3 regions of the Herminiimonas sp. Marseille-P9896 genome follow, and region 1 is predicted to be linked to each of the others. Evidence: predicted binding sites of a transcription regulator. Region 1 holds the regulator's gene; each other region holds the start of a gene.
The links. Region 1 encodes LexA, which represses DNA repair genes until DNA is damaged. Its sites were predicted from a motif close to ACTGTATNNNNATACAGT; they were not measured.
Positions count from the first base shown of each region.

Region 2: H7U06_RS09890 (VRR-NUC domain-containing protein) is a predicted target of LexA. The motif match lies at 2,442-2,459, and genes of this name have one in related genera.
Region 3: imuA (translesion DNA synthesis-associated protein ImuA) is a predicted target of LexA. The motif match lies at 2,674-2,691, and genes of this name have one in related genera.

Region 1 covers NZ_CAJEVT010000003.1:567,531-571,689, reverse strand. Annotated here, with positions in the region: gene rplI (50S ribosomal protein L9) at 1-83, opposite strand, end outside; gene rpsR (30S ribosomal protein S18) at 110-394, opposite strand; gene priB (primosomal replication protein N) at 410-703, opposite strand; gene rpsF (30S ribosomal protein S6) at 731-1,099, opposite strand; gene lexA (transcriptional repressor LexA) at 1,370-2,029, shown strand; gene H7U06_RS12955 (RNA methyltransferase) at 2,040-2,813, opposite strand; gene H7U06_RS12950 (inositol monophosphatase family protein) at 2,945-3,739, shown strand; gene H7U06_RS12945 (DEAD/DEAH box helicase) at 3,998-4,159, shown strand, end outside.
Region 2 covers NZ_CAJEVT010000002.1:936,674-940,832, forward strand. Annotated here, with positions in the region: gene H7U06_RS09885 (ATP-dependent DNA helicase) at 1-732, opposite strand, end outside; gene H7U06_RS09890 (VRR-NUC domain-containing protein) at 729-2,378, opposite strand; gene H7U06_RS09895 (DUF2165 family protein) at 2,587-3,072, shown strand; gene H7U06_RS09900 (tetratricopeptide repeat protein) at 3,079-3,390, shown strand; gene H7U06_RS09905 (GNAT family N-acetyltransferase) at 3,406-3,981, shown strand; gene H7U06_RS09910 (DUF1304 domain-containing protein) at 3,988-4,159, opposite strand, start outside.
Region 3 covers NZ_CAJEVT010000002.1:748,690-752,848, forward strand. Annotated here, with positions in the region: gene H7U06_RS08980 (sensor histidine kinase KdpD) at 1-124, opposite strand, end outside; gene H7U06_RS08985 (tetratricopeptide repeat protein) at 127-1,755, opposite strand; gene imuA (translesion DNA synthesis-associated protein ImuA) at 1,854-2,615, opposite strand; gene H7U06_RS08995 (hypothetical protein) at 2,765-3,427, opposite strand; gene H7U06_RS09000 (MlaD family protein) at 3,424-4,159, opposite strand, start outside.

The sequences.
Region 1 (4,159 bases):
TTACGTGCGTAACCGTCTTTGACTTTTACAACTTCACCGAGGTTGCCGAGATTAACGACTTTTTCCAACAGAATGACTTGCATGTTTTTCTCCTATTTCAAGTCGTTAATTACGCGTTGTGCAGATCGGTGTACGGCAACAGCGCGAGGTAACGTGCGCGTTTGATTGCTGTATCAACCTGACGTTGATAGATAGCCTTGGTACCGGTCAGGCGTGCTGGCATGATTTTGCCGTTTTCCTGAACGAAGTCTTTCAAGGTATCTACGTCTTTGTAATCAACTTGTTCTACGTGTGCAGCGGTGAAGCGGCAGAATTTTTTACGCTTGAACAATGGGTTTTGTTGTTTGCGTTTTTCTTTGAGTTTGTTCTTGTCGAATTTTTTACCGAATGCCATTTTGGGCTCCTGTATCTAAATGTGGTTCTCGAAATCTGTGAGATGGAAAACAAGGCTTTTGCTGTTACGGCTCTTGCGTGCCAGAAATCCAGTGAACTGATATGTCCCGCCTAATTCGGCTTGATTGAATCGACCTGAAATTTCACCCGCAGCTATCGCGGTCATTTCAAACTCAACCAATCGTGGGATACCTGCTTCCATCTGTTGCGAACTGTGCAGCAAAACTGCTGACACTATCGGGACACCGGCCGGTGTGTAGCGCAAAATTTCACGCTCGGCGATGGTCGCAATAAACTGAAGCTGATTCACTCTCCGTCTGGTAACGTCTAAGGACTATTAGGCAGCAGGTGCCTCGGCGCGATGGCTCTTGGCAGCATCTTCCTTCTGCACAGCCTTCATCATTGGCGATGGTGCGGTTTCAGCCTTCTTCATTTTCACTGTCAGATGACGCAGAACGGCATCGTTGAATTTGAAGCCGGTTTCGATTTCAGCCAGTGTTTCGCCGTCACATTCGATGTTCAGGCAGACGTAGTGCGCTTTTGCCAATTTCTGGATCATGTACGCCATTTGACGACGGCCCCAGTCTTCGACACGGTGAATAACGCCGCCGCGTGCGGTGACGATACCTTTGTAGCGCTCGATCATTGCAGGCACTTGCTCGCTTTGATCCGGATGAACGATAAATACGATTTCATAATGACGCATGTAAGCTCCTTTTGGTCGGATTGAAAATCGCCCACCTCGGCGTCAAGACGAGTGTGGGAAGAGGAAAACCGGCAATCATACGCGCAAATGCAGGGAAACTCAATGCTTACGCAGGTTTATCGCCGCAATCCCGCATGAATACGTCGCAATTTGCACCGAAACCGCATAAATCAGCTTGCGTTTAGGCATGTACTGTATAAAAATACAGACTGTTCATACAAACAGTTTACGGGCGTCACAGCTACGCCCGTCACCAAACGGGCCTACGCAATGATCAAACTGACAGCACGCCAAGAACAAATCCTGAATTTGATACGCGATGCGATCGAAAATACCGGCTTTCCGCCGACCCGTGCCGAAATTGCAACAGAACTCGGTTTCCGCTCGGCCAATGCGGCCGAAGAACATTTGCAGGCCCTGGCGCGCAAAGGCGCCATCGAAATTTCCCCCGGTACCTCACGCGGTATCCGTCTGCGCGACATGGGCCACGGCGATGATCGCTCCTCTGCCCGCCAGATGGCCTTGCCACATCCAGCCCTGATGCAACTCAGCCTGCCGCTGGTCGGTCGCGTAGCCGCTGGCTCGCCTATCCTGGCGCAAGAACATATCGAAGCCACCTACGATGTAGATCGCTCGCTGTTCTCGGCCAAACCAGACTTCCTGCTGAAAGTACGCGGCATGTCCATGCGCGACGCCGGCATCCTCGACGGCGACCTGCTAGCAGTCAAGAAAATCGATACCGCGAAAAACGGCCAGATCGTGGTGGCACGTCTGGGTGAAGAAGTCACCGTCAAGCGTTACAAGAAATCCGGCTCATTGATTGAATTGCTGCCGGAGAACCCGGACTTTGAACCGATACGCGTGGACCTGGCGCACGACGAATTTGCACTGGAAGGCCTGGCGGTCGGCCTGATGCGTACCTGGAACTGAGGCAAACGCCTCAGTTTTTATCTCCGCCTTTATTCTTTTGCGCCAGTATCTGCTTGGCGATGCCACGCAGGATATTAACCTCTTCTGTCTCTAGCTGGGTACGGGAAAACAGGCGCTTCAGTCGTGGCATCAGCTTCTTCGGATTATTTGCATCAAGGAAGTCGATTGCTACCAGCGCCTGCTCCAGATGCGTATACATGCCATCGATCTGCGCCATGCTCGCGGCCTCACCCTGGAAGCCGATTTCTGTCGCAGTACGCGTCTCGCCTACTGCAGCCATACGTGCTTCATAAGCCAATACCTGCACCGCCTGCGCCAGGTTCAGCGATGAATAATCCGGGTTCGCCGGAATATTGATCAGTACATTGCACTTTTCCACGATTTCATTCGGCAAGCCGAAACGCTCATTGCCAAACACCACCGCTGCGCGCAAACCGCTCTCCTCAACCAGACGCGTCGCCAACGCACGCGGCGAAATCACCGGTGGCGAGAATTCGCGCAAGCGCGCCGTCACTGCGGCAGCAAAGTTGCAATCGACCAGTGCCTCTTCTATCGAACCAACGATGCGGGCAGACTGCAAGATATCCTGCGCACCACTGGCAAACGCAACCGCCTCTTCCTGTAACGCAGCATCCGGAAAACGCGGATTGACCAATACCAGATCGGTAAAACCCATGTTTTTGATAGCGCGCGCGGTCGCCCCGATATTGCCGGGACGGCTGGTTTCCACCAGGATAAAACGAAGTCGATTGAAAAGAGGCGTGTCGGTTTGTGGCTGCATCATTTAAAATAGCGGCATTGCGCGGTAAGAATCATGTCAGAAATGGCAACTCTATACCGCATCGCTCATTAATTTCAATTTAGGTGGTTCTGCTCGCCCTGAGGCGTAAGGACCGCCATTTTAACGGAAACTCTATGCATCCCATGCTTAATACGGCGGTCAAAGCTGCCCGCCGCGGCGCTGCCATCATCAATCGCGCGTCCTTCGATCTGGACCGTATCAAGGTCACCGAAAAAAAGCCTAACGACTTTGTGACCGAAGTGGACCAGGCCGCTGAGCAGGCGATCATAGAAGTCCTGAAATCCGCCTACCCCGACCACGCCATCCTCGCCGAAGAATCCGGCGCGTCGAGCAATCTGCACGACGAAAACGACAACGTCTGGATCATCGATCCTCTCGACGGCACCACCAACTTCATCCACGGCTTCCCGCAATACTGCGTATCGATCGCCCTGCAACAACGCGGCCAGATCACGCAAGCCGTGGTCTACGACCCGACCCGCAATGACTTGTTCACGGCGACCAAAGGCGCAGGCGCTTACCTGAATGAAAAACGCATCCGTGTCACCAAGCGCGACAAGATTGCTGACGCACTGATCGGCACCGGCTTCCCGTTCCGTGCAGGCGACGATATTGATGAATACCTGAAAGTCTTCAAGATCATGACGCAAAGCTGCGCTGGTTTGCGTCGTCCTGGCTCCGCTGCACTCGACCTGGCTTATGTCGCTTGCGGTCGTCTCGATGGCTTCTTTGAAAAAGGTTTGCAACCGTGGGATATGGCAGCAGGTTCTTTGCTGATCACTGAATCCGGCGGCATCATGGGCACCTTCGATGGTGAATCCGACTACTTGTACAAAGGTGATGTCATCGCTGGTACGCCTAAAGTATTTGCGCAAATGGTTTCCTTGTTGAGCCCATACGCCAAGTAAGTAGCTCTGCACAAGAAAGGGAAGTATCCGCTGACGGATTGAGCAGCTGGTACTTCCCTTTTTTCATTCCGGTATACGCATGTCAACCATGCATCAGCAAGTAATCCCCGGCTTCCAGCCCACTACTGCTATACTCGCGGCACACGGCATACCACCAGTCACCTTGCCGCTGTCCTGCGACTTCCGCACCCTAATCCCCGTTTGCCTGCGACTGGCGCCCACTGCGGCGACAGGCCGATAATTTTCTATTGAGTATTCATGTCTTTTTCTGACCTCGGCTTAGCCGAAGGAATTGTTCGCGCCGTTACTGAAAGCGGTTACACCAACCCTACCCCTATCCAGGCCCAGGCGATTCCCGCTGTACTGGCAGGTGGCGACTTGCTGGCAGGTGCACAAACCGGCACCGGCAAAACCGCAGGC
Region 2 (4,159 bases), on a different contig from region 1:
ACGGCCCGGTGTCTTCGCTGCCAGGAAGAATATCTTGTCCAGTTTTTGCCCCGGGCTGGCTTTCAGCAAGGGGAAGATGGTCGCAACTGTCTTGCCTATGCCGGTCGGTGCCTGCGCCATCAGATGACGACCGGACAGTGCTGCCTTGTAAACTGATTCAGCCAGATGACGTTGCCCGGGACGGAATTCCGCATGCGGGAACGCCAGTCCGGTCAGTGCCGTATCGCGCGCCAGCCTGTGCTGGGTCTCTTGTTCCGCCCATGCCACGAAGCGCTCGCACAAGTGATCGAAATGCAGCTCCAGCGCATCGGCCGAGTGCTTCTCGACCAGCATGGTTTCTTTTTGCGTGCCGATATCAAAGTAGACCAGCGCGACATTGATTTCTTTCAAGCCGCGCGTCTGGCACAGCAGCCATGCATATACCTTGACCTGCGCCCAATGCAGCTGGCGGTGGTTGTCGGGTATCGCATGCAGATCACCGCGGAAGGTTTTGAATTCTTCAACCCGGTTGTAGCCAGGATCATAGCCATCGGCGCGACCGCGTACGCGCAACTGCTTATAGAGTCCGCTCAGGCTGACCTCTGCTTCGTAATGTTTGCCACGTCGGGACACCACCGTGCCGTGACCGGCTATGCCTTGCTGTGCGGTCGGTGCGGGCGTGAAGCGCAGGTCCAGGTCGCCGACCTTGGCCGCGAATTCGCACAAGGTGCGCACGGCGACGACATAGCTCACGCTGTCTGCTCCGACCATTGCACATAGGTGACCGCCACCGGCATCTGGTGCGCTATGCAGTAATTGATCCAGCGTATCTGGTTATCCTGCAGACGGTCGCCTGGCCCTTTCACTTCCAGCATGCGGTAACGTTGCTCTTGTGGCCAGAACTGAATCAGGTCAGGCAAGCCGGATCGATTGGCCGGGATATCGCGCAAGATACGTTCGAAATACTTTTTCAAATGTGCCGCCGGGATGCAGTGCAAGGCCAGCTTCAGCAACTCTTCATCTACCGTGCTCCAGAATACGAACGGCGACTGGATGTTGGTTTTCGCATGAAAGGTGTTCATGATGGTTTGCTGGTAACGCCCGTCATCAAGCTGTGCCAGGCACACATCAAACAAATCCTGCCGTTTTTGCACGAAGTCAGGATGATGCAAATCGACTGGCCCCAGATGGAAAGGATGGAAGAATGCACCCGGCAAGGCAGCAAATACCGCAGGCCAGCACAACAAGCCAAACAAGGTATTGATCAGCGCATTCTCGACATAGAACACTGGCGCCTCTGCGCTGGAATAATGTGCTTGCACCACCTGCTCCACAGATGCCGGCAAGGCCGGATAAGGCAAACTCAGGCTTAGTTCTTCGATCGCAGGCGCTTTGTCGGCCAGCACCTTCGCATGCCCTGCCTTGCGTCGCAAACGCGGCAACATGCGCAATAAAGCCTGCTGCTCGGTTTCGCTTTCCGCTTGCTGCCATGCAGTCATGGCCAGTGCATATGCCTCTGCCTCGGCACCACTCTTTTCCAGCACGCGTATGGTACGCACACGCGCTCCAGCGTAGTTGCAGTTGCGATAAAGCGCGAGTGCACTGTCCAGTTCATTACAGCGTTCATACTCTTGCGCAAAGCGAAACAACAGTTTGTTGCGCCGCCCTTCCAGCCAGCTATTTGCATAAGGCACTGTCGGTATATCCGGCAATATCTCATCCAGATACTCGCCTTCATCAAAGCGCTGACGGCAATGATGCAGATGCAGGTAATCGTCTATGTCCTGCCGTGAACGAAATCCGCGCGAGGTTTCTGAGAATTCGACCACTTCATAGCGATAAATGCCCAGATCCGACAGCACGAACTCTGACCAGTCCTGGTACAGATTGCCAAAGAACATCAGGCGCAAACGTTCACACAGCGCTGTGACCTGCACCGCATAAATGGATTCGGCCAACTCCGGTGCCCAGCGCGTCATCGGCTGGCTGTCGGGGAAAGCCTGCGCCAGTTCTTCCAGCATTTCATGCTTCCTGGCCGTGCTGGCGGCTGCAGAGTAGCGAAACGCTAGTGCCAGCTCGGCCTTGCGCAACAAGGCAAATAGCTGCGTCACATTCAGGGACGGGTTTTGCACTATCCATCCCAGCGCAAGCAGAGGTGTCACCGCAGCATCCGGGCAGCCTATTTCTGCATAACGCAATTTACCCGAGCGGAAGACCTCACCCTTACGCATCACCATGCGTACCAGCAAGGCACGCGATGCCTGCGGCAGCGTCGGGAATTGTTCGATGAAGTTACGCTCGTCATCGGCCAACAAATCGCTGTAACGCTGCGCGATCCAGTCAAGGACGCGCTGGAAGTTCTGCAGGTAGTAGAACGGGTCAGGAAGCGTAATGGGCATGGGTGCAGCGACAGAATATTCGATGAGTTACAGCTGTTAGCGTATGGCTGGATCAGGTTTAGCACTGGATATAAAAACAGTATATTGAAGAGCCAGAATAACCGCAATGGCTGACAGGGAATAGCAATTCCATCTTGTTTAAAAAGAGTGCAACGCTTATTATCCAAGGCGTTTCTTTGGTATTTAAGGCCTTACTTCAGGAATCTCCATGTCTGTCACCACTTCCATCTGGCTATTTCAGGTCGTCATCGCTATCGGCCTGGCCAACTGGCTCTCAATTGCAGCGATCAATAATCTGCGCGCATTCCGCGCATCGGTTTGGGCCGTCGGCAATACCATGGCCATGACACCATTAAGCGAAGAACCGCGCATAGATATTCCCTTGCAAACACGTGCAATCACATCTCCAGCCCTGCATCGCCTTGCCCTTGTCGTCGTGATCATTCTGCAAATCATTGCTGCGGTAGCTTGCTGGATGGGTTGTTATCAATTGGCGCTCGCGGGCAACCTGCATGCTGCACGACCATTGCTCAACCTCGCCTTGTGCAGCTTTGCCGCCTTCATCTTTGCCATGCATTTAGGCGGAATATGGTTCGCGTACTGGATACGCCAGGGCGAGCTGCAACTGACGCACATCAGTTTGCTGCTGTGGGCACTGTTAGCCTTTTTCCTTTTTAATATCACCTGGATATAGTCAACCATGCGTGAACGTCTGGAGAAACTGCTGGCTGAAGGGCGCGACAACGCCCTGCTCCGTTTCGGTCTCGGCAACGCCTGCCTGCAGGAAGATGATGCTGCCAGCGCTGTTCTTCATTTACAGCAAGCGACACTGCAAAATCCTGCCTACTCTGCGGCATGGAAACTACTGGGTGTTGCCTTGCGGAAGCTGGAACGCCTGGACGAGGCTGAACAGGCCTGGAATAGCGGCTTAAAAGTCGCACAGGAACAAGGCGACCTGCAGGCGGTCAAGGAAATGACGGTCTTCGTCAAACGCCTGCACCAAGCTAAGTGAGAGCGAAGCACTTACATGCACGGCACTTCGTCTTCACATCAAGCTGATGGCATCTCCTTAAGGCCTATCCAGTGGCCACAGGATGCAGAAAAGATCGCATCGCTGGACGCGTCCTACAGCAGCTTGTACACATATGAAACCAGGCAGAACGGGCTGGGCTTTTCTTTGCACCAGGTCGAGCGCGCAGAGCCTTTCCATAAAAGCTATCCGATGGAGGACATCGCAGATGACGCGCGGGATGCCGACGTCGCCTGGATTGCTGAAGACAGCAGCGGCAAAGTGGCAGGCTTGGCGACCGCCGCATATCAGGAGTGGAATCGCAGCGTGCTGATTACCGGAATCTTTGTCGCACCGGCATACAAGCAGCAAGGCATAGGCCGCAGCCTGCTCGAATTGATAGACAAGTTTGCCCGCACTACTTCGGCACGGTGTTTGCAACTGGAAACGCAGAATACCAACGTCCCCGCCATCAACTTTTATCTGAAAGCAGGCTTTCGCCTGAGCGGCATCAATGTCGATCTTTACGATCCACATCAGGTACAGGCCGGGGAAGCCGCCTTGTACTTCACGCGACCATTAGCACCTGCCTGATCCCCGTCAGCCCTTAGCCATCGCCAGCAAGACCAGCAGCAGGCCGATGAGGCCAGGCAAGGCTTGCGCGTAAAGTATCTTGCGCGCCGCAGTCAGTCCGCCGTAGACACCTGCCACCAGTACGCAGAGCAGGAAGAATATCTTGGTGTGGTCGCCTGCAGCACCCAGCCATACACTC
Region 3 (4,159 bases), on a different contig from region 1:
GATGGTGTGCTTCGGTGGCCTTGCCCTGATCCAAGTCTAGCGTCAGCGCGGAGAGTTCGCCTTCCAGTTCTCCCAGCGCATTCTTCAGGTCGTGCACGATGATGGCGGCCAGTTGCGGATCCATACTCAGGCCTCCACGCTGGCTTTGACCAGGGTTTCACGCAGGAAGCGATACATTTTGGCGACGCGTTCGCTATTTGGCATCAACACATCGAGCTGTGCCAGATAGGCGTTCACGCGTTCGACGTAGTTGCGATCCAGTCCTTTCTGGCTCATCCACAGCAAATGCAGTTGTGCGGCTGCCAGCAGCACGCCGGTGTTTTCAGGTGTTGCAGTGAGCGCTTCTTCCAGCTTGGCCAGCGATTCATCGAATTGACCGGAGCGCATCAATTGCGTCGCTTGTTCGACGATGAGCGCACCTTCGCTGATGGATTCATCGACGACTTTTTCTATCAGCGCTTCATTGCCGGTATCTTGCAGTACGCGACGGGCGAAGGCGACCAGACGAGTATTTTCGTGATCGGCCTTGATGGCTTTGGCGACGATGCGTGCACCTTCTTCGTCCAGGCCGACGCAAAATGCCGCTTTTGCCAGGGTCAATGTATGGATGTCGGCACGTATGCCGTCAGCCAGTTCTTTGGCTGAAGCAAAAGCCGCTTGTGCCGAGTTCATATCACCAAGGCGGGCAAAGGCTTGTGCCGCTATCGTGGCTTGTCGTGCGGCGAAGTAGGGATCGTCCTGATGGTCCTGCGCTGCTGCGCTGAGTACGGCGAGTGCATCTGCTGCATCGCCTATATCGACTTGTACCTGTGCCAGTGACAGTGCATCGGAAGCCTGTGCAGTGAGCGAGCCACGAGTATGCGTGAGCGCTTTGTTGAATGCCTGCTTAGCCTGTTCCAGATTGCCGACGCGGTAGGCGGCATCGCCCATCAGGCGGCTGCGTCGTGCAGATGGAATGACTGCATAGGATTTGTTGAAGGCGTCGAGTACCGCTTCTTCATTGCCCTGAGCTTCAGCAATTTGCGCCAGCAAATCATAGGCGTCGACGAATTGAACATTCGTTTCCAGTACTTCGTTGACCAGTTTTTTTGCCTGATCGAGCTGACCGGCAGCCTGGTCGCAGCGTGCGAGGCCGAGCCTGGCCCAGACCAGGTCGTTACGCAAAGTCAGCGCTTTGTTATAAGTTGAGCGCGCCTGTTCGATATTGCCCAGCTCCAGCGCGGAGCTACCCTTGATTTTAAGGATGTCGACTATCCACTTGGGTTCGGCTGCAAGTACGGTATCGCATTCGGCGATGGCGCCTGCCAGGTCTTTCATTTGCAGGCGGTCCGTGATTGGTTTCAACGCCTGTTGGCGATCCAGCAGGCGTTCCAGGCGATCAGCGATTTTGCCTCCGGTCAGTGGCTTCACCATATAAGCATCGGGCTGGAATTCGGCGGCGCTGGCCACGCTGTCGTAACTGCTTTCGGCTGTCACCATGAAGAACATGGCGGTCGGCGACAGCAGCTTTTGCGAGCGCAGGTACTCCAGTACTTGCTGGCCGTTGGTTTCCTTGTTCAGGTTGTAGTCGCAGATGATGACGTCGTAATTGGTATTGCGTATGCGTTTGATCGCATCATTCGGCGTGACGGACTGGTCGACTTGCTCGATACCGAGTTGGCCGAGCTGGGTGCGAATATTTTGTCGCATCGTCTGCATATCGTCGACAACGAGTGCGCGCAGCCTGGCAAGACGGGTATTGAGGATGGTGGCCATTGTGGGGCATGGAATTGGGATACCCCATCATACGGCTATGTGTGCGTGCTTGCCATCAAAAATGTTTTCTATACTAGTGTTTGCAACGACATTCAGGATTAAACCGGCAAGGCTGCGCGATGGCGGGCTGCGGTCGCTGCCAGTGCGGAGTGCGCAATGGTATAGGAGGGCATCTCGAATACCGACGAGCTTAAGGAGCGGGCGACGCGTGGTCGATGCATGATGACCGGTACCGCCAGCGGCAACACGATAGGTTTGCAATGCACCGGGCCGCGACGCTTGATGATCTCTACCGACATGCGGCCATCAGCAGCGGGCTGGCACAACATACGCAAAGGAGCTGGTGAAGACTGGTTTTGTGCTGCCAGCGGACGGAATACGAAAGTCAGGCCATCGTTGGCCGCTGCCATCAGTTGCAGGCGACGCAGATGATCGGGACGAGCTTCCGGCAGCCAGCACAGAAGGGCGCCGAAGTGCACGTTTTTGACGGCTTGTTCGACCGCCCAGATGCGGTCCATAGGCTTGTCGGCTTCAATCAGGATCAGGTGGTTCTTATCCAGGCCGAGGTCGGATAGCGCGGCGGAAATATGCGCCGGTGCCAGCAAAATAACGGTTTTGCCTTCTTGTGTCAGGCGTGTCAGGGTGGGAGCCAGCAAGCGCAGTTCACCGATATCAGGTTGCGCCAGCAGCAATTCGATCAGCACCGAAGCAGGCCAGCCGCCATTCGGCAATTCCAGGTCCAGCGCGCGATAAGCGGACGGCTGTGGGTGCGCACGAGCGGCTTGTGCTGCTTCTGCCGACCATGCCGATTCAGGAAAGGACGCTGCTGGGAAAGTGAAATTGCTTGCGACTGCGGCCATAAAACCTCCAAATGCTGTTTGGGATAACGCACCCGATGAACAGGTGAGTTAGCAATATACTGTATAAACATACAGTATAAAAGGTTTTTTTATATAAATTTGCTGACAGTCGTTTATGTGGCTTGCATGCCTTTCCTGGTCTTGGCCTGTTACTTGCCGCCTTCCACCAGCGTCATTTTCCGGCGTATACGCTGGGCTTCAGCGGCATCCCCGGCCTGTTCTGCACGCATCGCCTGCACTCCCAGCCAGGCCAGTAAAGGCCGTCGCCAGCCCTGTGCCGATGCTGTTTCTACCGCCGCACTAATGACTGCGGGAGACGCGCGTTTGCCTTGCAAGAGGACGCCAGCGGCAAGCAGACGCGATAGCGGATCTTCGATGCCGAGCATGGCACTGGCAGCGGCGCTGTCTGAGCTGGCTCCGGCTACTGCGCGATGCTGGGCCGGGAGTTGTGCGATCTCCGATGGCTGGATTTTTCCTGCCAGGTAGTTGGCATAGGCGACTTCGGCAGCGGGAGCGTCCTGTCTCAATTTCTCAAACTCGGTGCAGCCATCCAGTACCAGGCTCGCGACCTGGGCTGCGCAACGTGTGAGTTCTACGCGTGCCAGCAAGTCTATGCGCCCTGTGCGGGTGACTTCATTGCGGGCATACAGGAATTCCTGATCGGCGACGCGGGTATTGCCTGTGAGGTAGGCATTGCTGGCGCGTTCGGTCGCATCCTTGGCATTGATTTGCCAGTCAGGTACAGGTTTGCCTGCGCATGCAGCTAACAACAGGGTAGCTAATAGAGCAGGGGCGAGACGGATAGTCTTCATGGCAGGTTCAACTCCGTATCGCGGGCAAATGGCCATTTGCGGTTGATTTCATTTACCAGTTGTTCGACTTTGCGCAGGCTGCGATCCACATCGGCGCGCAAGGAGCCGAGGTCGCCGCTGGCTGCTTTGGCATTGCCACTGATGACTTGCGCATCGGCCAGTACCGTGTCGATTTTCTTCAGGCTGTTGCGTGCCTCGCCCAGCATGGCGTTGAGCTGGACGATGGTGGCCTGGCTGTCGCCATCCTTGCCGAAGACCTGCTTGTCGGTTTTCACCAGCAAGCCGTCGACCTTGGCCAGTACATCGTTGGCGCGATCCAGTGTCTGCAGGATTTTTTGTGCATCCTTGTCGCTGCCTACCAGCGCACCCAAAGCGCCATGTTTGCCATTGAGCTTGTCGGTCAGGCCTTGCAGGTTGGTCAGGCTGGCATTCAGCGCGGATTCGGCCGAGGTCAGGTTGTTGACGTTGTCGATTAATTGCTTGGCGGCGGAAACCAGCAGCGGTATTTCTGCCGCCACATCACCGACCAGCAAGGCACGTTCGGCACCGGCATCCAGCGGCGGATCAGTAGGGACGCCAGTAAAGGCGCGGATACGCGTGCTGCCGACGATGCCACGCTCCATCGTGAAGATGCTGGAGCTGCGCAGCCAGTGCGCATCCTTTTTGGCAATCGCGACCAGGATGCGGGCCTTGCCATCCTTGCCCAGTTCTATGCGGTTGATACGACCGACC